3 regions of the Leucobacter chromiireducens genome follow, and region 1 is predicted to be linked to each of the others. Evidence: predicted binding sites of a transcription regulator. Region 1 holds the regulator's gene; each other region holds the start of a gene.
What was found. Region 1 encodes HrcA, which represses chaperone genes, less so after heat shock. Its sites were predicted from a motif close to TTNGCACTCGNNNNNNNCGAGTGCNAA; they were not measured.
Positions count from the first base shown of each region.

Region 2: groL (chaperonin GroEL) is a predicted target of HrcA. The motif match lies at 3,217-3,243, and genes of this name have one in related genera.
Region 3: ACR81A_RS03890 (Hsp20/alpha crystallin family protein) is a predicted target of HrcA. The motif match lies at 2,521-2,547, and genes of this name have one in related genera.

Region 1 is NZ_CP197024.1:1,584,420-1,591,461, forward strand. It holds gene holA (DNA polymerase III subunit delta) at 1-380, shown strand, start outside; gene rpsT (30S ribosomal protein S20) at 515-775, opposite strand; gene lepA (translation elongation factor 4) at 1,061-2,914, shown strand; gene ACR81A_RS07085 (DUF1990 family protein) at 2,911-3,873, shown strand; gene hemW (radical SAM family heme chaperone HemW) at 3,877-5,103, shown strand; gene hrcA (heat-inducible transcriptional repressor HrcA) at 5,241-6,278, shown strand; gene dnaJ (molecular chaperone DnaJ) at 6,333-7,042, shown strand, end outside.
Region 2 is NZ_CP197024.1:2,693,693-2,700,734, reverse strand. It holds gene ACR81A_RS12265 (FecCD family ABC transporter permease) at 1-873, opposite strand, end outside; gene ACR81A_RS12260 (heme/hemin ABC transporter substrate-binding protein) at 1,073-2,197, shown strand; gene ACR81A_RS12255 (LytR C-terminal domain-containing protein) at 2,348-3,130, shown strand; gene groL (chaperonin GroEL) at 3,316-4,938, shown strand; gene ACR81A_RS12245 (endonuclease domain-containing protein) at 5,461-6,273, shown strand; gene ACR81A_RS12240 (ATP-binding protein) at 6,270-7,042, opposite strand, start outside.
Region 3 is NZ_CP197024.1:874,947-881,988, forward strand. It holds gene ACR81A_RS03870 (hypothetical protein) at 1-271, shown strand, start outside; gene ACR81A_RS03875 (TspO/MBR family protein) at 769-1,269, shown strand; gene ACR81A_RS03880 (hypothetical protein) at 1,358-1,534, shown strand; gene ACR81A_RS03885 (hypothetical protein) at 1,643-1,861, opposite strand; gene ACR81A_RS03890 (Hsp20/alpha crystallin family protein) at 2,028-2,462, opposite strand; gene ACR81A_RS03895 (hypothetical protein) at 3,670-3,873, shown strand; gene ACR81A_RS03900 (hypothetical protein) at 3,892-4,029, shown strand; gene ACR81A_RS03905 (hypothetical protein) at 4,422-4,652, shown strand; gene ACR81A_RS03910 (pentapeptide repeat-containing protein) at 4,649-5,314, opposite strand; gene ACR81A_RS03915 (peptidase C39 family protein) at 5,439-6,605, opposite strand; gene ACR81A_RS03920 (ATP-binding cassette domain-containing protein) at 6,602-7,042, opposite strand, start outside.

The sequences.
Region 1 (7,042 bases):
TGGAGACGAACGCGTTCCGGGTGGCCGATGCAGCGACGGCGGGTCGTGGCGCAGATGCTCTCGTGCTGCTGCGCCAGGCGCTCTCCACGGGCACGGACCCGATCCCGCTGCTCGCCGCGCTCAACATGAAGGTGCGAGCGCTCGCTCGTGTCTACGGCGCGAGCGGCAGCAGCGGTCAGCTCGCGAAGGAGCTCGGCATGGCACCGTGGCAGGTTGAGCGCGCGCAGCGGGAGGTTCGCGGTTGGCGCGAGGGTGACCTTGCCCGCTGTATTGACCAGGCTGCCGAAACGGAATGGATGCTCAAGGGCGGCACCCGCGACCCGGAGTACGCGCTCGAGAAGTTCGTGCTGCTCGTTGCGCGGCGCGGTCGCGCCCGCTAACTCACTACCCCGCGCAGGCAATCGGCTCTGCGCGGGGTGGACGGGGTGATATTGAACGAACCCTGGGGCATGCAAAAGGGGCCCCGCCGAAGCGGAGCCCCTTCGTGACCCATGTAGGTCAGAAAGCCAGAAGCTTAGAGCGCAGCAACCTTCGCAGCGAGAGCCGACTTGCGGTTCGCAGCCTGGTTCTTGTGGATGACGCCCTTGGAGACAGCCTTGTCGAGCTTGCGGGTGGCAAGCTGCAGCTTCTCCTGCGCAAGCGCCTTGTCGCCAGCGGCGATCGCGGTGCGGGTAGCGCGCACGGCGGTGCGGAGCTCGCTCTTGTACGCCTTGTTGCGCTCAGTCGCCTTCAGGTTGGTCTTGATGCGCTTGATCTGCGACTTGATGTTTGCCACGTTGTGGTGTGTCCTTATCCGGTACGGGTGAAACAGATGGATCCGCGCGGCGAGAGAGGGCACCTTGCGGGTTGTGTGGTGTGAGCCACACGCAAGCCAAGAGCCCACTCTATCAGACGCCCGGGCCCAGAGAAACGTCTTCTCGGAGGTGTGTTGCACTACTGCCTCCACGAGTGCGACGCCTCGGGGCGCACGTGCCTGGAAGATATGCCCCTGATCACACGCGCCGCGCGCACGCGCGTGAAATGGACACCTCGCACGTGGGCCGTGCGATAATGGCTCACAATGTCTCCACGCAGCGTCAACCCCCCAGTCCCGGCGTCGACCGACCCCGCGCGCATTCGCAACTTCTGCATCATCGCGCACATCGATCACGGCAAGTCGACGCTTGCCGACCGCATGCTGCAGGTCACGGGCACTGTCCCTGACCGCGAGATGCGGGCGCAATACCTCGATCGCATGGATATCGAGCGCGAGCGCGGCATCACGATCAAGTCGCAGGCAGTGCGCATGCACTGGGATGCCGATGGCAACTCCTACGCCCTCAACATGATCGATACGCCCGGTCACGTCGACTTCAGCTACGAGGTATCTCGCTCACTCGCCGCGTGCGAGGGTGCGATCCTCCTCGTCGACGCAGCGCAGGGCATCGAGGCTCAGACTCTCGCGAACCTGTACCTCGCGATGGAGAACGATCTCGAGATCATTCCCGTGCTGAACAAGATTGATCTTCCCGCCGCCGACCCCGAGCGGGTGTCGCGCGAGATCGCCGAACTGATCGGCGGCAACCCCGACGAGATCCTGAAGGTTTCGGGCAAGACCGGCGCCGGCGTCGAGGAACTGCTCGACCTCGTGGTCGCACGCATCCCGGCTCCCGTCGGTGTCGCTGATGCGCCGCCGCGCGCGATGATCTTCGACTCCGTGTATGACCCGTACCGCGGCGTTGTGACCTACGTGCGCATGGTCGACGGAAAGCTCAGCCCGCGCGAGAAGATCCAGATGATGTCGAACGGATCGGATCTTGAGGCGCTCGAGATCGGCGTGTCCTCGCCCGAGCCCACGCCCACCAAGGGCCTTGCCGTTGGCGAGGTCGGCTACCTGATCACCGGCGTGAAGGACGTGCGTCAGTCGAAGGTGGGCGACACGGTCACCGCGAAGCGCAACCCTGCAACGGAGGCGCTGCCCGGCTACACCGATCCGAAGCCGATGGTGTTCTCGGGACTGTACCCGCTCGACGGGAGCGACTACCCGATTCTGCGCGAGGCGCTCGACAAGTTGAAGCTTGAGGACGCCGCGCTGCAGTTCGAACCCGAGACGTCTGTGGCGCTTGGCTTCGGCTTCCGCTGTGGCTTCCTGGGCCTCTTGCACCTCGAGATCATCTCGGAGCGTCTGCGCCGTGAGTTCGATCTCGATCTGATCGCGACCGCGCCGAGCGTGGTCTACCAGGTGGTCACCGAGGACGGCAGCACCGTCACTGTGACCAACCCGTCTGAGTACCCCGATGGCAAGATCTCGAGCGTGCGTGAGCCCGTCGTCAAGACCGCCATCCTCGCGCCGAAGGACTACGTTGGCGCGATCATGGAGCTGTGCCAGAGCCGTCGCGGCAGCCTGCTGGGCATGGAATACCTGGGCGAGCGCGTCGAGCTGCGCTACAGCATTCCGCTCGGTGAGATCGTGTTCGACTTCTTCGATCACCTGAAGAGCCGCACGCAGGGCTACGCGAGCCTCGACTACGAGCCCATGGGAGACCAGGAAGCCGACCTCGTGAAGGTTGACATCCTGCTGCAGGGCGACAAGGTCGACGCATTTAGCGCGATCGTGCACCGCGACAACGCGTACCACTACGGCACGATGATGACGGAGCGCCTGCGGAAGCTGATCCCGCGTCAGCAGTTCGAGGTCCCGATTCAGGCGGCGATTGGCGCGCGCGTCATTGCTCGAGAGAACATTCGCGCCATCCGCAAGGACGTGCTTGCCAAGTGCTACGGCGGCGACATCAGCCGGAAGCGCAAGCTGCTCGAGAAGCAGAAGGAAGGCAAGAAGCGCATGAAGATGGTCGGTCGCGTCGAGGTGCCGCAGGAAGCTTTCATTGCGGCGCTTTCCGGCGATGTGGAGGGCAAGGAGCAGTCGAAGCGATGAGCTCTGGGGAAGGAACCCGGCGCAAGAGTCACGTCGACATGCCCGTTGCGTACGCCGCGGTGGGCGCTTCGCGCGCACCCGATTTGCTGCGCTTCCCGCCGGAGGGCAGCACGCCGTACCGAGAGGAGCTGCGTCTTGGGAGCGGCCAGGAGCGATTCATCCTGGCCTCGAGCTTGCTCATGACCTGGGGTGCCCAGCGAGGTGCTGGCGCGACGGTGACCGAGAACGAGCGCGGCGCCGGATCCGAGTACCAGGGTCCGCAGTTCGACAGCGACGGTGTGCCGCAGGCCGCCGCGGAGCCTGAAGAGCACTTCGGCCCGAATGGTGAGCCGTTCGTGGTTGCGGGTACTCGTGCGACGCTCAGCATCCCGGGCAACGAAGACCGAGCGGTGCTGGTGATCTACACGATCACCGAGGCCCGCGTCATCGGCTTCGCCTGGGGCACGAGCGACGAGAACGGTGCCGTTGGCGAGCAGCTTTTCAGGGTCGAGCTGCGCGACGATGACACGGTGTGGGCGGTCGCGCGCGGTTTTCTTGCTGCGCCAAAGGGCGGGCTCTTTGGTCTGCGTGCACGCGCCGAGGTGCGCGGCGCGGTTGCAGCGGTGCGCGCGCAACTTGCTGCACTGCTGCCTGGCGCTCAGCCGAGCGCAACGCTCGGTGCCAGCGGGGAGGGTGTCTCCGACGTCGCCCCCGAGCCGACGGCCCCTGCCGAGGCATCGGAGGAACCAGCGGCACCCGCGGAGGTCGTCGATGAGGCTCCCGTCACCGCGGTGATCGAGCTGTCTGAGACCGACGCGGAGGAAGCCGAGCCTGACGCCGAGCCCGCGGGCGAAGGAGCGACAGAGGTTGAAACCGAAGCAGCGGCTGAAGTGCGCCCAGAAGTGCCGTCCACTGCGAGCGACGCTCCCATCTCGAGCAACTCGCATCAGCGGCGGCCAAGTTCGCCGCGGTCGGCGTAGCTCATGCCGAGTGTGCTGCCCGAGGGCGACCCAGCACCCGAGAACGGAGCGCTCCCCGGGAGCGTGATCGCCGGGGCCGAGGATCGCCGCTTTGGCGTCTACGTCCACGTGCCGTACTGCAGGGTGCGCTGTGGCTACTGTGACTTCAACACCTATACGGCAAGCGAGCTCGGCGGAACCCGTCGCGATGAGTACGCCGAGCAGGTGCAGTGGGAGCTCGAGTTTGGAGCGCGCGTGCTCCGCGAATCGGGCCTTCCAGAGCGGCCAGTTTCGACGGTGTTCTTTGGAGGAGGCACGCCGACGCTTTTGCCCGCGTCAGACCTCACCGCGATGCTGAGCACGATCCAAAGCGAGTGGGGCCTCGCCCCTGGGGCCGAGGTTACCACCGAGGCCAACCCGGATTCGGTGGACCTCGACTACCTCCGCGAACTTGCAGCGGCAGGTTTTACGCGGGTGAGCGTGGGGATGCAGTCGGCCGTGCCGCACGTACTGGCCACGCTCGATCGCACCCATACCCCGGAGCGTGTGCCACAGGTTGTGGCCTGGGCGAAAGAAGCCGGCCTGCAGGTGAGCGTCGATCTGATCTATGGCACACCAGGGGAGTCGCTCGATGACTGGCAGCGCTCGATTGACGCAGCGCTCGCGAGCGAACCGGATCATATCTCCGCCTACGCGCTGATTGTTGAGGCCGGCACGAAGCTCGCCGCGCAGATCAAGCGCGGTGAAGTTGCGGAGCCGGACGAGGATCTCCACGCAGAGATGTACGAGCTGGCGGACGCGCGCTTCGCCGAGGCGGGGTTCAGCTGGTACGAGATCAGCAACTGGTCGCGCTCCGCGGACACACGCTCGCGCCACAACCTCTCGTACTGGACCGGTGAGGACTGGTGGGCAGCAGGGCCGGGCGCGCACAGCCACGTCGGCGGCGTCCGCTGGTGGAACGTGAAGCATCCGGGCGCCTACGCGAGCCGTGTGCACGCGGAAGTTTCTCCTGCGCACTCGCGGGAGACGCTGACCGAGGATGCGCGTCGCGAGGAGCGCGTGCTGCTTGAGACTCGGATCTTCGACGGCCTTTCCACGGACACCCTGACGGCAGATGAACGCCGGGCGGTGCCACAGCTGATCGCTGACGGGCTCATCGACGGCCGAGCCGCGATTAGCGGCCGCATCGTGCCGACGCTGCGCGGTCGACTCCTCGCAGACACTGTGGTGCACCGATTGCTGGGTGCGTGAACGCCGCCCGGAGCGAGCTCTGCGGAAGACACGCGGGTTCGCTCTGAGCGAGGCGGGCTGCGGCGGGCACCTGCTGCGCTAGACTTAGCACTCAGGGTTTGGGAGTGCCAACCCGGCAAGACGGCGAGGAGGGGCGAGTGGTTTCAGAACGCAGCCTGGCCGTCCTGCATGCGATCGTGAGCGATTACGTCTCGTCGAACGAGCCCGTCGGATCCAAAGCGATCGTGGATCGACACCAGTTCGGTGTGTCCGCAGCCACGATTCGCAACGACATGGCGTTGCTCGAAGACGACGAGTTGATCGCCCAGCCGCATACCTCCTCGGGGCGGGTGCCCACGGACAAGGGCTACCGGCTATACGTTGACACCCTCGCGAAGGTGCGCCCGCTGACGGCCGCTCAGCGCACCGCGATTGAGCGGTTCCTCGGGGAGTCGAGCGATCTGCACGACGTCATGGGCCGCACGGTACGCCTCCTCTCCCAGCTGACAAACCAGGTTGCGGTCGCGCAGTATCCCTCGCTGCGCCGCACCGTGGTGCGCCACATCGACCTGGTGGCGATCGCTGAGGATCGTGTGCTCTGCGTGCTTATCCTTGGCAGCGGCGTGGTGGAGCAGCAGATCGCTTGGCTGCCCGCTGCGCAGGTCACCGAGGCCTGGGTACACGGCCTGCGCGATCGGATCGCGGCGGCCGCCGTGGGGAGCGACGTGGAAGCCGCAGCAGCGGCGATCACCGAGCTCGCCGAGCGCGTTGACGACTGGTCAACCCCGGACGAGGCCGAGCTGGTGCGGCGCGTGCTGGAAGTCGTTGAGACCCAGCTCCGCGCAAACCGCAGCGACCGGATTGCCGTGGCGGGGGCCGCGAATCTCTCTCGCCCGGGGGAATTTCAGGGCTCACTCCCCGTGGTCCTGGAGGCGATCGAAGAGCAGGTCACCCTCCTGCGGCTCTTCGACGAGCTCGTGCAAGACGGCCGGGACGTTGCTGCGTCGATCGGGCGCGAGAATCACGCCTACGGGCTTTCCGCGGCGTCCGTGATCGCTTCGAACTATGAGGAAGAGGGCGCCTCGGTCTCGAAGATCGGCGTGCTTGGCCCTCTGCGCATGGACTATGCCGGCAATATTTCCGCGGTACGGGCGGTCGCCCGTTACCTGAATCGAATTCTGGGGGAGGAGCGGTAGCCTGTACAGCTTCTGCTCCACTCACCCAAGCAACACATCTGAGGAGTTTCACCCGTGGCTGATCACTACGAGACGCTGGGCGTATCGCGCGAGGCGACGCCCGAGGAGATCAAGAAGGCGTACCGTCGGCTTGCCCGCGAGCTCCACCCCGACGTGAACCCGAGCGAGGATGCGGCGGAGCGCTTCAAGGGCGTGACCCACGCGTACGACGTGCTGAGCGATCCTGAGCAGCGTCAGCGCTACGACATGGGCGGCGGCCAGGGTGGCGCGAACGGCTTCGGGGACATCTTCGAGACCTTCTTCGGCGGCGGCTTCGGTGGTGGTCAGCGCGGCCCTCGGTCGCGCGCCGAGCGCGGCGACGACGCGATGATCCGCGTCGACGTGTCGCTCGAGGACGTCATCTTTGGCGTGCAGCGCGAAGTGACGATCAACACCGCCGTGCTGTGCTCGGTGTGCCAGGGCAGCTGCACGCAGCCCGGTACGCACCCCGTCACCTGTGACGTGTGCGGCGGCCAGGGGCAGGTGCAGCGCCAAGTTCGTTCGCTCTTTGGCAACGTCATGACGATGCACCCGTGCGGTAGCTGCCAGGGCTACGGCACCATTATTGAACACCCCTGTGTGGAGTGCGCGGGCAAGGGGCGCGTGCGCGAGCGCCGCACCCTCAACGTCGACGTGCCCTCTGGAATCGACACCGGGACCCGCCTGCAGATGCGCGGCGGCGGCGAGGTGGGCCCCGGCGGCGGGCCGAACGGTGATCTCTTCAT
Region 2 (7,042 bases), 1.1 Mb from region 1:
AAGCACCATGCGCATGAGGTGCGGGATCACGAGGCCCACGAACGAGATGATGCCGGCGAACGCGACGGACGCGCCAACGAGCAGCGCCACGACGAAGATCATGGTGATGCGGAGCGCCTCAACGTTGACGCCGAGGTGCCGCGCATTGCGCTCGCCGAGTGCGAGCAAGTCGAGCTTGTGCGCCGCGAAGTAGGCGGCGAGCAGACCGATCGCGATGATCGGGGCGATGACAAGCACCTGCGACCAGCGGCTGCCGGCCAGGCTGCCGAGCTGCCAGAAGACGATCTGCTCACGCGACTGCGTGTCGCCCAGGAAGGTGAGCAGTGCGATGCCCGCGCCGCCCACGGCGTTCACCGCGATGCCGGTGAGCACGAGCGTGACGACCTCGGTCTTCCCGTCCGCGCGGCTCATCGCGTAGACGATGAGGGTGGCGCCGAGACCAAAGATGAAGGCGAGAATCGCGGTCGTCCACTCGCCGAAGAGGGTGAGACCGAACACGATTGCGATGCCCGCGCCGACCGCCGCACCCGAGGAGATGCCGATTACGCCCGGCTCGGCGAGTGGGTTGCCGAAGATCGCCTGCATGAGGAGACCGGAGACGGCGAGGCCGGCGCCCACGAGGGCTGCCATAGAGACGCGGGGGAAGCGGATGGCCCAGAGTGTCTGATCGCCCGCGGGGTGGGCGGGGAGGGGGAGCCAGTCGATCCCGATCCGATGGAGCAGGGAGCCGAGCACCTCCTGCGGCGGGACCTCGAGTTGCCCGGTGCCAGCCGACACGAGCAGGGATACGATCAGCGCGACCGCGAGCGCGGTGAACAGGATCGTCGACTTCGCGGCGTGCCGCGAGGCAGGTGTTCTGCTGAGAGGAGTCATGCGTGCGTGGGGCAGCTTTCGTCTGAGTTCGGGGAGGAGGTTGCGGGGACGCACGCGCTCCCGGGCACCGCGAAACCGCGGCAACCTCACATCTTCATCATACCTTTCTTGGGATAAGCTAACCGGCGGTAATGCTCGGACTGTTCAGACTCGGCTGATACGCGGACCGCGCATTGAATCGTGATTTCGAGGGGAACCCATGCACACGAATCGTGGCGCTCGTGCCCGACGAGTCCTCACTCTGGCTGCTGTCGCTCTGCTTGGGATCGGGTTGACCGCGTGCCAGACCGGCGGCGGCTCGGATCTGCACGCGGCCGACAGTGTGGAACTGCCCCCGCTCTCCGAGCTCACTCCGGTCGCTGACCCGAGCGCGGTGGAGGGCCCCACGACGGCCGAGATTGGCGGACCGTCGATCTCGCCCCTCGAGAACCCGCCGAAGCCCGAGCTGCCGGTCACGGTGACCTCACACGACCGTTCCGGCGATGCCGAGGTCACGGTCACCGACACGTCACGCGTGCTCGCGCTCTCGCTGAGCGGTTCGCTGGGCGAGCTTGTGCACTCCTACGGGCTGTCCGAGCATCTTGTCGGCCGCGACGTCTCGACGAACTTCCCGGGCGCCGAAGACATCCCGATCGTCACGAAGGATGGGCACTCGATTGACGCGGAGGGCGTGCTCTCGCTGAGCCCCACCCTCATCATCACCGACGGCAGCATCGGCCCGACGGATGTGGTGCTGCAGATGCGTGACGCCGGCATTCCTGTGGTCACCGTTGACCGCGCGGTTGATGCGGCCACCACCTACGTGACCGCACAGCAGGTCGCCGATGCGCTGGGCGTGAGCGCCGCTGCGCCGCCGCTCATCGACACGCTCAAGGCTGCGATCGCGGCGAAGGAAGCAGAGGTTGCGAAGCTGCTGCCCGAGGACCCAGAAAAGCTGCCGCGCGTGGCGTTCCTCTACGTGCGCGGTACGTCTGGCATCTACTACCTCTTTGGTGAGGGGAGTGGGGTCGACAGCATGATCCGCTCGGTCGGCGCGGTGGACGTGGCGAAAGAGATCGGGTGGAAGGGCGAGAAGCCCATGACGGACGAGGCGCTCATCGCTATTGATCCCGATGTGATTCTCGTCATGACCGCGGGACTGAAAAGCGCAGGCGGGGTCGACGGACTGCTTGAAGCGCAGCCCAGCATCGCGCTCACGACCGCGGGGAAGAACCGCCGCATCATCGACGTCGACGACACACTGCTTTTCGCGGGAGGCACCCGCATTCCCGATGTAATCGACGGGCTCGCGCGGGCGCTCTACGCGCCGGACTCGCTCCAGTAGCGCCCGAAGCCGCGCTTGAGCGGCGGTAACGCGCTTCGGGATCCCGATCGATTTCACCGTTCTGGCAGCTGACGCAATGTACTCTAGGGCTGATCACGCGACGGGCGTGTGAGGCAGACTGCCGTGACCAAGAGCTGTGAGGGGACGCACGTGGCGAAACGGACCGAAGGTGCGCGAGAGCACCGTGGGGCCCGCCAGGACTACCCTCAGGATCGCTTCGATCGGATCCAACCCAGCGGTCGCGTGGGCGCCCACCGGGTGACAGCCCGCCCGCGCTACACCTGGCAGTACCTGATCGCCGGCCTGCTCGGGTTCGCGCTGCTGACCACCGCCGGGGTTATCGCGGTGCACAGCATCGGCAACACCGGAAAGCTGCCGCTCACTGGCCGCCCGAGTGGCGGCGGATCCGTGACGCAGACGCCCGATGCCGTGCTGAATCCGGATGCGACCGTGGCCGTGCTGAACGGTACCGAGACGCAGAACCTCGCCGCCGCCCTCGATGGCATCATCACCGAGAGCAAGTGGGGCAAGATCATCTTCTCCGGAAGCGCGAGCGCGTCCGATGTGAAGATCTCCGCCGTGTTCTACTCGGATCCGGCGCAGGCCTCGGCAGCCGCGGGTCTTGCCGCCAAGCTCGGCGGGCTGTCGACCTACACGACCGAGGACTATGCGTCGTACAACGCGGACCTCATTGTGCTCATCGGAGCCGACTACGCGGGCCCCGGGCTCGACGAGGCGAAGGCGATGACCGAACAGGACGCCAAGAACACCGACGCTGAGGGCGAGCCGAGCGGTGTCGACGGGGAGAACTCCGATCCCGAGACCACGCCCGAGATTGACCCTGTGACCGGGTGGGAGATCGATCCCGCGAGCGGATTCCCGATCAACCCGGACACCGGTCTGCCGCAGGATCCTGCGACCATCGCGCCGTAAGTGCGGGTGTCAGGCGGCCTCCCTCCCTGTTCGCTGTGCGCGAGCGGCAGCGCTTGCACTCCCCCCGTGTGAGTGCCAAGATTGATTTAGCAGTCGAATCGACTGAGTGCTAAAGCTCCGCGCATCGATGCTCACCGTCGCTGTGCTGCTCACCACTACGAGAACGTCCGGGAGGGGCGAATTACATGGCAAAGATCATTGCGTTTGATGAGGAAGCACGTCGTGGGCTTGAGCGAGGCCTGAACACTCTCGCTGATGCCGTGAAGGTGACGCTTGGCCCGCGCGGCCGCAACGTCGTCCTGGAGAAGAAGTGGGGCGCGCCCACCATCACGAACGACGGCGTCTCCATCGCCAAGGAGATCGAGCTCGACGACCCCTACGAGAAGATCGGCGCTGAGCTGGTCAAGGAGGTCGCAAAGAAGACCGACGACGTCGCGGGTGACGGCACCACCACCGCAACCGTTCTCGCACAGGCGCTGGTTCGCGAGGGCCTCCGCAACGTTGCTGCCGGCAGCGACCCCATCGCCATCAAGAAGGGCATCGAGAAGGCTGTTGCCGCGATGACCGCGAAGCTTCTTGAGAACGCCAAGGAGATCGAGACCACCGACGAGATCGCGGCAACCGCGTCCATCTCGGCGGCTGACGAGCAGATCGGCAAGCTCATCGCTGAGGCGATCGACAAGGTCGGCAAGGAGGGCGTCGTCACCGTTGAGGAGTCGAACACCTTCGGCACCGAGCTCGAGCTGACCGAGGGCATGCGCTTCGACAAGGGCTACCTGTCGGCCTACTTCGTCACCGATGCAGACCGCCAGGAGGCAGTCTTCGAGGATCCCTACGTCCTCATCGTCAACGGCAAGGTCTCGAACATCAAGGACCTGCTCCCCGTTGTTGATCCCGTGATCCAGTCGGGCAAGCAGCTCCTCATCATTGCTGAGGACGTCGAGGGTGAGGCGCTCGCTACCCTCGTGCTCAACAAGATCCGTGGCATCTTCAAGTCGGCTGCCGTCAAGGCCCCCGGCTTCGGCGACCGCCGCAAGGCCATGCTGCAGGACATCGCAATCCTCACGGGTGGCCAGGTCATCTCCGAGGAGGTCGGCCTCAAGCTCGAGAACGCGACGCTCGACATGCTCGGCACCGCACGCAAGGTCATCATCACCAAGGACGAGACCACCATCGTCCAGGGTGGCGGCGAGGAAGAGGCGATCCAGGGCCGCGTGACCCAGATCCGCCGCGAGATCGAGGCGACCGACAGCGACTACGACCGCGAGAAGCTGCAGGAGCGCCTCGCGAAGCTCGCCGGTGGCGTTGCCGTCATCAAGGCTGGCGCTGCGACCGAGGTTGAGCTCAAGGAGCGCAAGCACCGCATCGAGGACGCAGTCCGCAACGCGAAGGCAGCCGTCGAGGAGGGTGTCCTCCCCGGTGGTGGCGTCGCGCTGATCCAGGCTGGCAAGGACGTCTTCGAGACGCTCGAGCTCAGCGAGAGCGAGGCTGTGGGCGCGAAGATCGTCCAGGCCGCCATTGAGGCGCCGCTGCGTCAGATCGCCCTCAACGCTGGCCTTGAGCCCGGCGTTGTGGTCGACCGCGTTGCGAACCTGCCCCTCGGCCACGGCCTGAACGCCGCGACCGGCGAGTACGGCGACCTCGCCGCTCAGGGCATCCTTGACCCGGCAAAGGTGACCCGCTCGGCGCTGCAGAACGCTGCATCGATCGCTGGTCTCTTCCTCACCACCGAGGCCGTTGTCGCCGACAAGCCCGAGCCGGCTGGCGCCGCGCCGGCCGGTGACCCGACCGGTGGCATGGACTTCTAAGTCCAGCTTTCCTGGCAGGGGCCGCACCTTCGGGTGCGGCCCCTGCTGCGTTTTGGGCGTGGGAAGCGCGGCGCACCCGCCCAGCCTCCGCGTCCTGCCTCTCCCGTGTCTCACAGCCCTCAGGAGAAATCCCAAATCTCGGAGCAAGCCTCCGCGTTGACCCCGTTGTTTCGGAATTCTCCTGCAGATGGGGCGGGGAGGGGGAATCATGATGGGAGAGGGGGCGATGAGCGGCCGTCCACAGACCTGTTTGGCGTGGATTTCTCCACCGGTCCCGATCTCACCGCGTTCCTGAGGCAGGCGCAGCGCACACTCGTCGGTATGAGATTGCACGAGACACTCCGCCGAGCAGGCGGTATTCTGCGAGCCTCCGTGCTCCACGACCTCGGACACTCCGTCCATACGCTCCGGGCGCACGTGCACGCGGGTCAGTTGGTGAGGCCACGACACGGGTGGATTGCACTGCCTAGTGCGGATCCCGATCTCGTCCACGCGGCCGTGCATGGTGTTCTGCTCAGCTGCATGACGGTGATTGAACGCGAATCGCTCTGGGTTCCGGAACTCCTCACGCGCCTGCACGTCGCCGCTCCAACACCGAAGTCGCACGTCCGCCCGGGAGAGCACGTGTGTCACTGGGGCGTTCCCGTCGTCCGGAGACGCCCCTTTCAGCTCATGGATCGGGTGGAAAACGCGCTGGTTCTGGCGTCCCAGTGTCAGTCTGCCGAGGCCGCGCATGCAATCTGGGAGTCGGCGCTGCGCAGTAGGGTCGTCACACGGGATGCGCTCGCACGGTTGCCACTTCGTGGCCCCGAGCGTGCCCTCCTTGCAGAGTGCACAATGTTCTCGGAGTCTGGGTATGAGAGCTACGTGCTGCGTCGCCTGCGCGCCCTACGGCTCCACGTCGTCGCCCAGGCTTGGCTGTTGGGCGCGCGCGTCGACTTTCTCGTCGAAGGATGGCTGGTGGTCCAGGTGGACGGCGGGCACCATGTGGGCAAGCAACGCGACTATGACAACGTCCTCGACACCCGTCTCGCCGCCAACGGGTATGCCACGATTCGGGTGAGCGCGCATCAGATCGAGCATGAGTGGACCGAGGTGCAAGGGCGGATCATGATGGCGATCTCGCAGGGACGTCCGGCGACGGGCGCCGCTGTGCCGGCGCGGCGTCGAAGCTCTGGTGCTCCGAGCAGGCAGGAGAAAAATGGGGGAGCGGGTGCTTCCCGCGGAGAACATCCGAGATTCGAGATTTCTCCGCGGGAAGGGGCGCGGGAAGGGGCAGTGGAGGCGGGCCGGTTCACGGCGGAGGCTGTACGGGGCGCGCTCCGGGCAGGTTAAGCCTGGGAAGTTGTCTCCGCGGGGTCCCCGCCGTTCCCACCATCCGGGTTGGACGGTGAGCTCGGTGACTGCGAAGAGCGCGGTGACTGTGTGGCCGACGCAGGGGCTGCGGGCGCTTGGTCCACGGGCGCCGGCGCAGTCTGGATAGCCGCGGTTTCACCCGTGATGGGAGCCGGGGGCGAACCGGGGAGATCGACCCGGAACGTTGCGCCACCACCCGGGGTGTCATGCACGCTCACGCGACCGTGGTGAGCCTCAACGATCGACTGGACGATCGCGAGCCCGAGGCCGGAGCCCCCAGTCTCGCGGTTTCGCGAAGAATCCGCGCGCCAGAAGCGGCCGAAGATCTTCTCACGAATTTGCTCGGGGACACCCTCGCCGTGGTCCGCGATCTCGAAGCGCGCAACCGGCTGCTCGCCCTCGGAAACCTCGGGCGTCGAGACGATGATCTCGATCGGGCTGCCCTCCGGCGTGTGCCGCATCGCGTTGCCGATGAGGTTGGTGAGGAGCTGCCGGACCTTGTGGTCGTCGCCAATCACCGACGGGTTCGATGGATCCTCGACAACCGTCACCTCACGGTCGGGCGCCTGGGCGCCCGCGTCGAGTGCGGCGTCGCGTGCCAGCTGGTTGAGCGGCAGCGAGGTGAGCGCGAGCGGGCGGCGCTCGTCAAGCCGGGCGAGCGCGAGCAGATCCTCAACGAGCGAGGTCATGCGGATCGCTTCCTTCTCGATGCGCTCCATCGCTTGTCCGACCTGCTCCTCTTCTTGCA
Region 3 (7,042 bases), 710 kb from region 1:
TACTGCTGGCATGGAGTTTGCCATCTCGAGCGGTGACGATGAGGTGTGGCGCTCGAAGGACTGCCAGACCGGCGCCGAGTCGCTCGCGGTGATCCTTGAGCCGGGCAAGCCGCTCGAGAGCGAACCGATCACGTGGGACCGCACTCGTTCGAGTACGGAGACCTGCGACATCACCCGTGACCCGGTGGGCGCAGACGGCGCCTCCTACCATCTGAAGGTCACCGCGGCTGGCGTGCAGGGCACGGGAACGGCCCAGTTCTTGCTCTACTAGTAAGAACCCTTGCCTCGCTTAGGAAATCGGTGCCCGAGTCCGCACAGAATCCGCAGCAGTCTTGGGGTGAGTGGCAAATGCCGCACTCACAGCAGTTCGAGAGGACTCGTCTGAGTCCGGCCAGAGGTGCCCGTACGTGTCGAGCGTCGTTTTCGCTGAAGCATGGCACAACCTCGCCTGCACCACCTTCATATCGAGCCATGACGCGATCAACATCGGAGCGAAATAGTGGCGCAGATCGTAAATCCTGAACCCGTCAGGTAGGCCGGCAACCTTCGCGCGTGCTTCTCGCCAAGGGAGGTGAAGCACGTGTAGGTGACATTCAGACCCGATCGACCGACTTCGAGATCAGGCATTCACGAGTAGTTGCAGAATTCGTCCCCTGTGGTGTCCTCTGGGACGCCGCAGGGGGTCGACGGAGGCTTACCTTCGGATACCAGTGTTGTTAGGTTGGTGGGAGGATCACGGAGGAGGGGACCATGCGGAGCAGGCCCACTGTGGCGCGCCAGATTGGTATTGGACTTTTAGTACTGACCGTTGTTGCAGGCATCGCTCTTGCCGGGTCATTGGCAACGATCCCGAATGCTGATGGGTGGTATGCCTCGGTGCGAAAGGCGCCTTGGAGTCCACCTAACTGGGTGTTTGGCCCGGCTTGGTCAGTCCTGTACGTGTTGATCGCATCGGGTGGATGGTTGCTCTGGCGCAAAGGTTGGACCCCGGGCGAGAAGAATGCCGCACGACCCGCTCTCACCCTCTACGCTGTGCAGCTCGGTCTCAACGCACTGTGGACGCCAGTCTTTTTCGCCGGCTACCCATTAGTGGGGGAGAGTGCCTGGTGGGGTGCAATGGTCGTAATGATCATGCTGATTGTGTCAGTCGTTGGGCTGATCATGTCTGCGGCCCGCTGGTCGAAGTGGGCCGCATGGCTCTTCGTCCCCTATCTGCTGTGGCTTCTCTTTGCCTCGACGCTCAACGCGGCCGTCATTGTTCTCAATTAGTCACTTCGAGACATTGTCCGCCGACCTGAAAGCCCTCTCGGAATTCTGGCCTATCGTTTGTGTTTCAACTGCCGAGCAAGGAGGAAACATGAGTGAATCCAAGAACCGCGAAACTCCCTCTGAGGAATACCAGGATGAACCTGTCATGGACGGCGCAACCGACAAGATGGATAGTTCAGCAGACCCGCGCAAGGGGCAGTCTGACCCAGCTTTGATTCGTCACCCTGAGAAAGGTGACAAAAACACCGCTCCTTATAATCTCTAGGCCTCTCCGAGGGTGAGCGCTGGCTCGCCCCCCTGAGTTGGTCAGCTCCTGTAGTATCCTCGACAGCCAACATGGTCGGGTTGCCCAGTTCCTACTGGAGCTGACCGCCTAGTCTCCGTCGTAGTTTTCTTCACGGCGTCGTCGTCTCGGGTTCGTCGTGGCCTTCAAGAATAAGCGGACGAGCGACTGCTTCTTCTCGAAGTAGGCGTGACGCTCGATCTCTCCGGCTGCGTACTGCTCCTCGAGTTCTCGCAGAGTTTCTTCCGCAGCTTCGGCATTGAAGCGAGAGTGCTGCTCGTCGAACTCGTCACTTGAACGGATGCGCATCCTGTGCCTCTTTATTGCTTTTTCGTGGCGAGTGTGGAAGCAGTGGGCCCCTCTCCCAATCCCCGAGGAGAGGGGCCCACTGCTTTTGAACCAGTGTCACAAGGAGTGTCACCTGTGCGGGTAGTAACTTTCACCCACGAGCAACCTACCCGCACAGGCGGAGTATTTACGCGGTGATCGACTTTCCTGCCGGGTGGTTATCACGCGACAGGTCAACTTCAATCTTGCGTGGCTTTGCCTTCGCGTTCAGCGGGAGAATGACGCTCAGGACACCGTCCTGATAGGTTGCGCTGATCGCCTCGGTGTCGATCCCCTCGCCAATGCTGAACTGGCGCAGGTAGGTGCCCTCAACTCGCTCCTGGTTGATCCACTTCATTCCTACGGACTTGTCGGTGGAGCGGTAGGCGCGAACCGTGAGGAGCTGGCCATCGAGATCGATATCCAAGCTTCCGGGGTCAATGCCGGGAAGATCGGCTGTGACCACGTACCGGTCCTGATCTCGGCTCAGGTCCACTGGCATTGGGCGTGGGCCGCTTCGGGCCTGACGAATCCCTGCCGTAGCTCGCTCGAGATCAGTGAAAGGGTCAAATGTCAGTGTCATTGAAATCAGTCTCCTTCCAATTGCTGCCTGAGGTTGAGTTCCTCAGGTGGCAAATAAATTAGCACTCTCATGCTGAGAGTGCCAAGTCCTGCGCTTTCGTGACCCTCAATGCGGCGTCTGTTTTCGTCTCAAGTTTGCCTGAGGCGCGCCACATCCCTGTGAAGCATCTTCTCCGCAAACTTCACGTCGGCAAAGGCTTCCTTGAACTCTGCATCTGACACGTCACTGGTCATCGAGGAGACCTGTACGGATTCAGGGGCGTGCGAGAGGAGCTCTTTGGGAGAGGTCCTGGCTGCGTCGCCAGGAGGTGCGGCGCTCACAACCCTCCCTCCCGGTTCGTAGTCGCCGCGTGTGCCGTTTGTGCCGGTAAAGAGGTGGGGGAAGCCCTGCCTGGACGTGTGGTAGCTGAGTCAGCTCTCTGGCTTGTTGAGGAGATGTGAGCTGAGAAGCGGCCGATGGGTGGCCGCGCTATTGTAGAACTGAATGACATCTTGGGTAGCCTGTTCTCTGCTGTTGCCGCCTCTCTCGCCGCACTAGCCGTGACATTTCGGCTGGAGGCATCTAGACGCCGTGCACCGGCGAGGACAGACTTGCTTCTCGCGATTCGCAGGGACTGCGAACGCCTTGAGAAGTATGCAGGGGTCTTTCAGAAGGCCGAGGTATTCGCTCGAAAGAGTTTTTGGGCACGAGGATTCCAGGAGTGTCAGAAAACCCTCCATCCGGTTGCCCAGTTGCTTGCCGCCGGCAGTTCTGTGCGCGACGGCGCAAGTATCACGCTCCACCAAACGCGTAATCGTGTCCAAGACGCCGCAGTCGATGAGCCTCAATCTCGCGAGAGTATTGCTGACAGGCAAGCCAGCTCCGACACCTTGCAGCATTCATTTCGCAGCGGGACGGACGCAAGGCAACGCTGCCGACACCAGATGAGCGAGGAACTGCCCCCGTGCAGTCGCAATTCCGCCTGGGTCTTGGATGCGGAAACGACGCGGCCGCAGTTCGCGCAGAGTCCGTATGAGTCCCGACTCGGGATGGTTCTGGGGCGCTGTCCCCAAGCGGAGAAGAGACATGTTTGTGACGCAAGCAAGCGGGCACGTTCGTAGCGAATCAAGGATTGGAGTTCCTCCTCTACTGTGCGGGCGAACTTGTGCGTGTTGCCCCACTCGGGGTGTCTCACCGGGCCGCTGGGGCGATCGATACGCTCGGGAGTATGAACAGAACAGTGCGAGTAACGGTGGGCGTCTTAGCGAGTCTGGGCATTCTGAGCGTGGGCGTCGCTTCCCATGCATTTGACCTCGATACGAGCGATACGAGCGAAGTCGTTGAGTTTGGCTTTTCCGGCGCGCCCGAACACCGGACCGTGCCGGAGGGAGTGACCCACGTCGACGTCACGACACAGGGCGCTGCCAGCTAGCCGAATGAGACTCTCCCCATGTGGGGAGCCGGAATCGCAGGGGCTTCAGGTACCGCGGCGACCGGCATGCAAGTCGGCGTTGGCGGGAACGAGGTGGCGGGCGATACGAACGTCGCAAACGCCGGTGGCGGTGGCTCGAGCCTGGGGCCAGCGTGAGCGATCTTCAGCACGGCCGATGCACGGACGTCTGGGCTTGTGGAGATTCGCTACACGCAGGAGACGGGTGGGGGAGAGCCGGACGAAGAGCCGGGGAAGCGCCGAGCGAGGAGCCCGGCGGCAACCCGGGTGGACAGCTAGCGGGAACAGAACCTCCTGCTGCGCGCTTGTCAGTAGACAGTCAGCACCCTGTTGCGGCCGCACACCCGGCACCACGCGCGCTTGCAGCGACCGGCGGGCCGCCCCCTGCGCCGTGGGCTGCTGCGGCAGGGTCGCTCGTGCTCGCCGGTGCCCTCTCGGTTCTCTGGGCGCGCAAAGGCCGTGGAGCGGAGACCGGCCCTCAAACGGCGGGCTCTGCTACTCTGCGGACAACGTTGAGGGGAGCGCGCCTCGTGGAGAAGATGGTTCCGAAGTCGCCGCACAGCGGCAAACGGGCAATCGCAAGCATTGCCGCGCTCGTGCTGTTCTCCACGCTTGCCTTCTCCGCTGCGAGCCGTGCCGAGCCCGGGGCATGGAACGTGGTGCTTCTCGTCTCAGGTTTCGTGCTGCTTGCTCTGGCGCTCTGTGAGGCCGTGCAGTGGATCTGGCGGACCAGGCCACGCGGCACGGGGCCTGACGCCTAGCCGCCGATCGCCACGCCGAAGTGCCGCGCGAAGACGCCGAGAAGGTCGACGCCCTGCTCCTCGGACACGCGCGCGCCGCGCAGGCCATCGAGTCCGCGGAGCTCGGCAAACTCCAGGCCGCGGAGATCCAAGTCCTGCGACTTCGTGTGCTCGAGCACCAGCGTCTGCACGCTGCAGTGCTCGAACGCCACGCGATTGAGGGTACTGCCACTCAGATCGAGCTCCTCGAACCGGCACCCGATGAACGTCACATCGCGCAGCTCGGCCGAGCGGAAGTTCACCCAGCCGAGTTTTGACCCGTCGATGCGCACTTGGGCGAGCTCGGTGTCGAACGCCTCGAACGCGCCGATCCGAGATGAGGCGAGTTCGACATTGCGCCACGTCGTCCGCGCCGCCTTCAGCGTGGGCGCCGTAACCTGTGTGAGCCGGGAATCCGTGAACCGCGCACCGAGGAATCGCGTTTCATCCGCAACAAACGATGTGATCTCACACTCGCTGAACGTTGCACCAGAGAGGTCGAGCCCGGAGGCGTCGACCTGCTGGATGAGCTCCCCAACGTGGTCCTTCGCATCAGCGAGTGCCTCGACTTCGAGCGGCTCGAGGTGTGGGAGATCGAGCGAGGGCAGGGCTGGCGAGCGAAAACGATCAGTGCGGCGGCGCATGGCTTCTCCTTGAACGCGGGGCGTGCTGCCGATGGTATTGCCTCGCGTGCGCGGCAGCACTGGGCTCGCGCGCGACTCGGTCTGCTACCCGCCCCCGCACTGATCTCGTCGACCGGCGAGGCCGCTAGGCCGGAAGCACGATCGCGCCGCGGAACGCCGGGTCACCCCAGCGGGTCACCCGATCGATCGTGGCGAAGGGCAGCGGCAGTGCGAACGTATCGACCCAGGTCTCGCCGTTCGGGGCCTGCACCCACGGGTCTGCGATGAGCAGCGCGTCGCCCACGACCTCGGTGGCCAGAACCCAGTGCGGGGTCGGGTCGGCAATAAGCTCGGTCAGATCGATGAGCAGCAGCACCTGTGCGCCCTCGCGCACGAACGACACGATCTCGTCGACCTCGAGCCAGCGCCGTTCGAGGGGCAAGCCCAGCGCCTCCGCCTGGCGCAGCGATTCGAGCTGCAGGTCGATGCGCAGGTCCTGCTCCCAGGGCTGCTCGGAGAACTCCTCGATGAACACGGGATCGGGGGTGCTCAAGAAGATGTGGGGTCGCGCAGGCAGGGTGCCCGAGTCGGCGCCGAGCTTCGCCGTCTCGACCGCGAGGCCGATCGGCTCGCAGGCCGGGAGGTTCGTTGCGCGCCGCCAGAACGCGATCTCAGCGGCGCGGTTCTCGGCACCGTTGTCGGCCTGGAACTCACCAAGCCCACGCTGCTCGAGCGCGGTGAGCGCAGCGACCGCGCCGCAGGTCACATCGGTGGTCTGCCCGTAGTAGGGAGCGTTGCGCGCGGGCGCAGGAACGCGCCAGAACGACCAGGCCGCAACCGCGCTGGGCTCCTCCACGCGGGTGCTGGGCACCGAGGGCACGGGGGTGCCTTCCGCCGCGAACCCGGCGGCTTCGAGCGCCGCGCGCTGCGTCTCGGAGAGTGGCGCGAGCGTCAGGTGCTCCTCGAAGTGCACGGCAAGAGGCGCGGGGTGCTCCTCAGTTCCCGGTTCGCCGAGGAGGTCATCGCGCGCGGCGGCAACGAGGGCCGCCCACACATCTGCGGACCCAGCCACCACATCCACGATCTTGCGATACGCGGAGAAGGGGCGGGCCGCGGTGAGGGCTGCGCCCAGCACCGATCCCGAGCTGTTGCGCGCAGTGATGGTGCGCGGGGTCCAGAGCTCGCGCTCCACGTCCCAGAGGGCGGCGCGCTCGGCCGCGTTCGCGCCGAGAGCTGCAGCGCCGCGCAGCTCAGCGGGCAGCGCTGCCCCCGACTGCGAATCGAATGTGATGTGGTGCGTTGCGGAGCTCATGCCCGCTCCTCTCGTGGAAGTGATGTGTCGCGCTCGTGCGCGATGCTGTCGCGCTCGGCAGCTGCGACGAGCACCTGGGTATAGGGGTGCTGCGGATCTCTGAGGACCGCAGCGGTGTTGCCTTGCTCAACGATCTCCCCCAGCCGGAGCACCGTGATGCGGTCGGCAATGCGTGCCACGACCCCGAGATCGTGCGTGATGAAGAGCATCGCGAGCTGGAGCTCATCGCGCAACCGGGCCAGCAGCGCGAGAATCTGCGCCTGCACGGACACATCGAGTGCCGAGACACTCTCGTCGCAGATGAGTACCTGCGGGTTCGGCGCGAGCGCCCGTGCGATCGCCACGCGCTGCCGCTGCCCGCCGGAGAGTTGCGCGGGCCGGCGATCAGCCAGCGCGGGATCGAGCTCGACGAGTCGCAGCAACTCCTCGACGCTGCG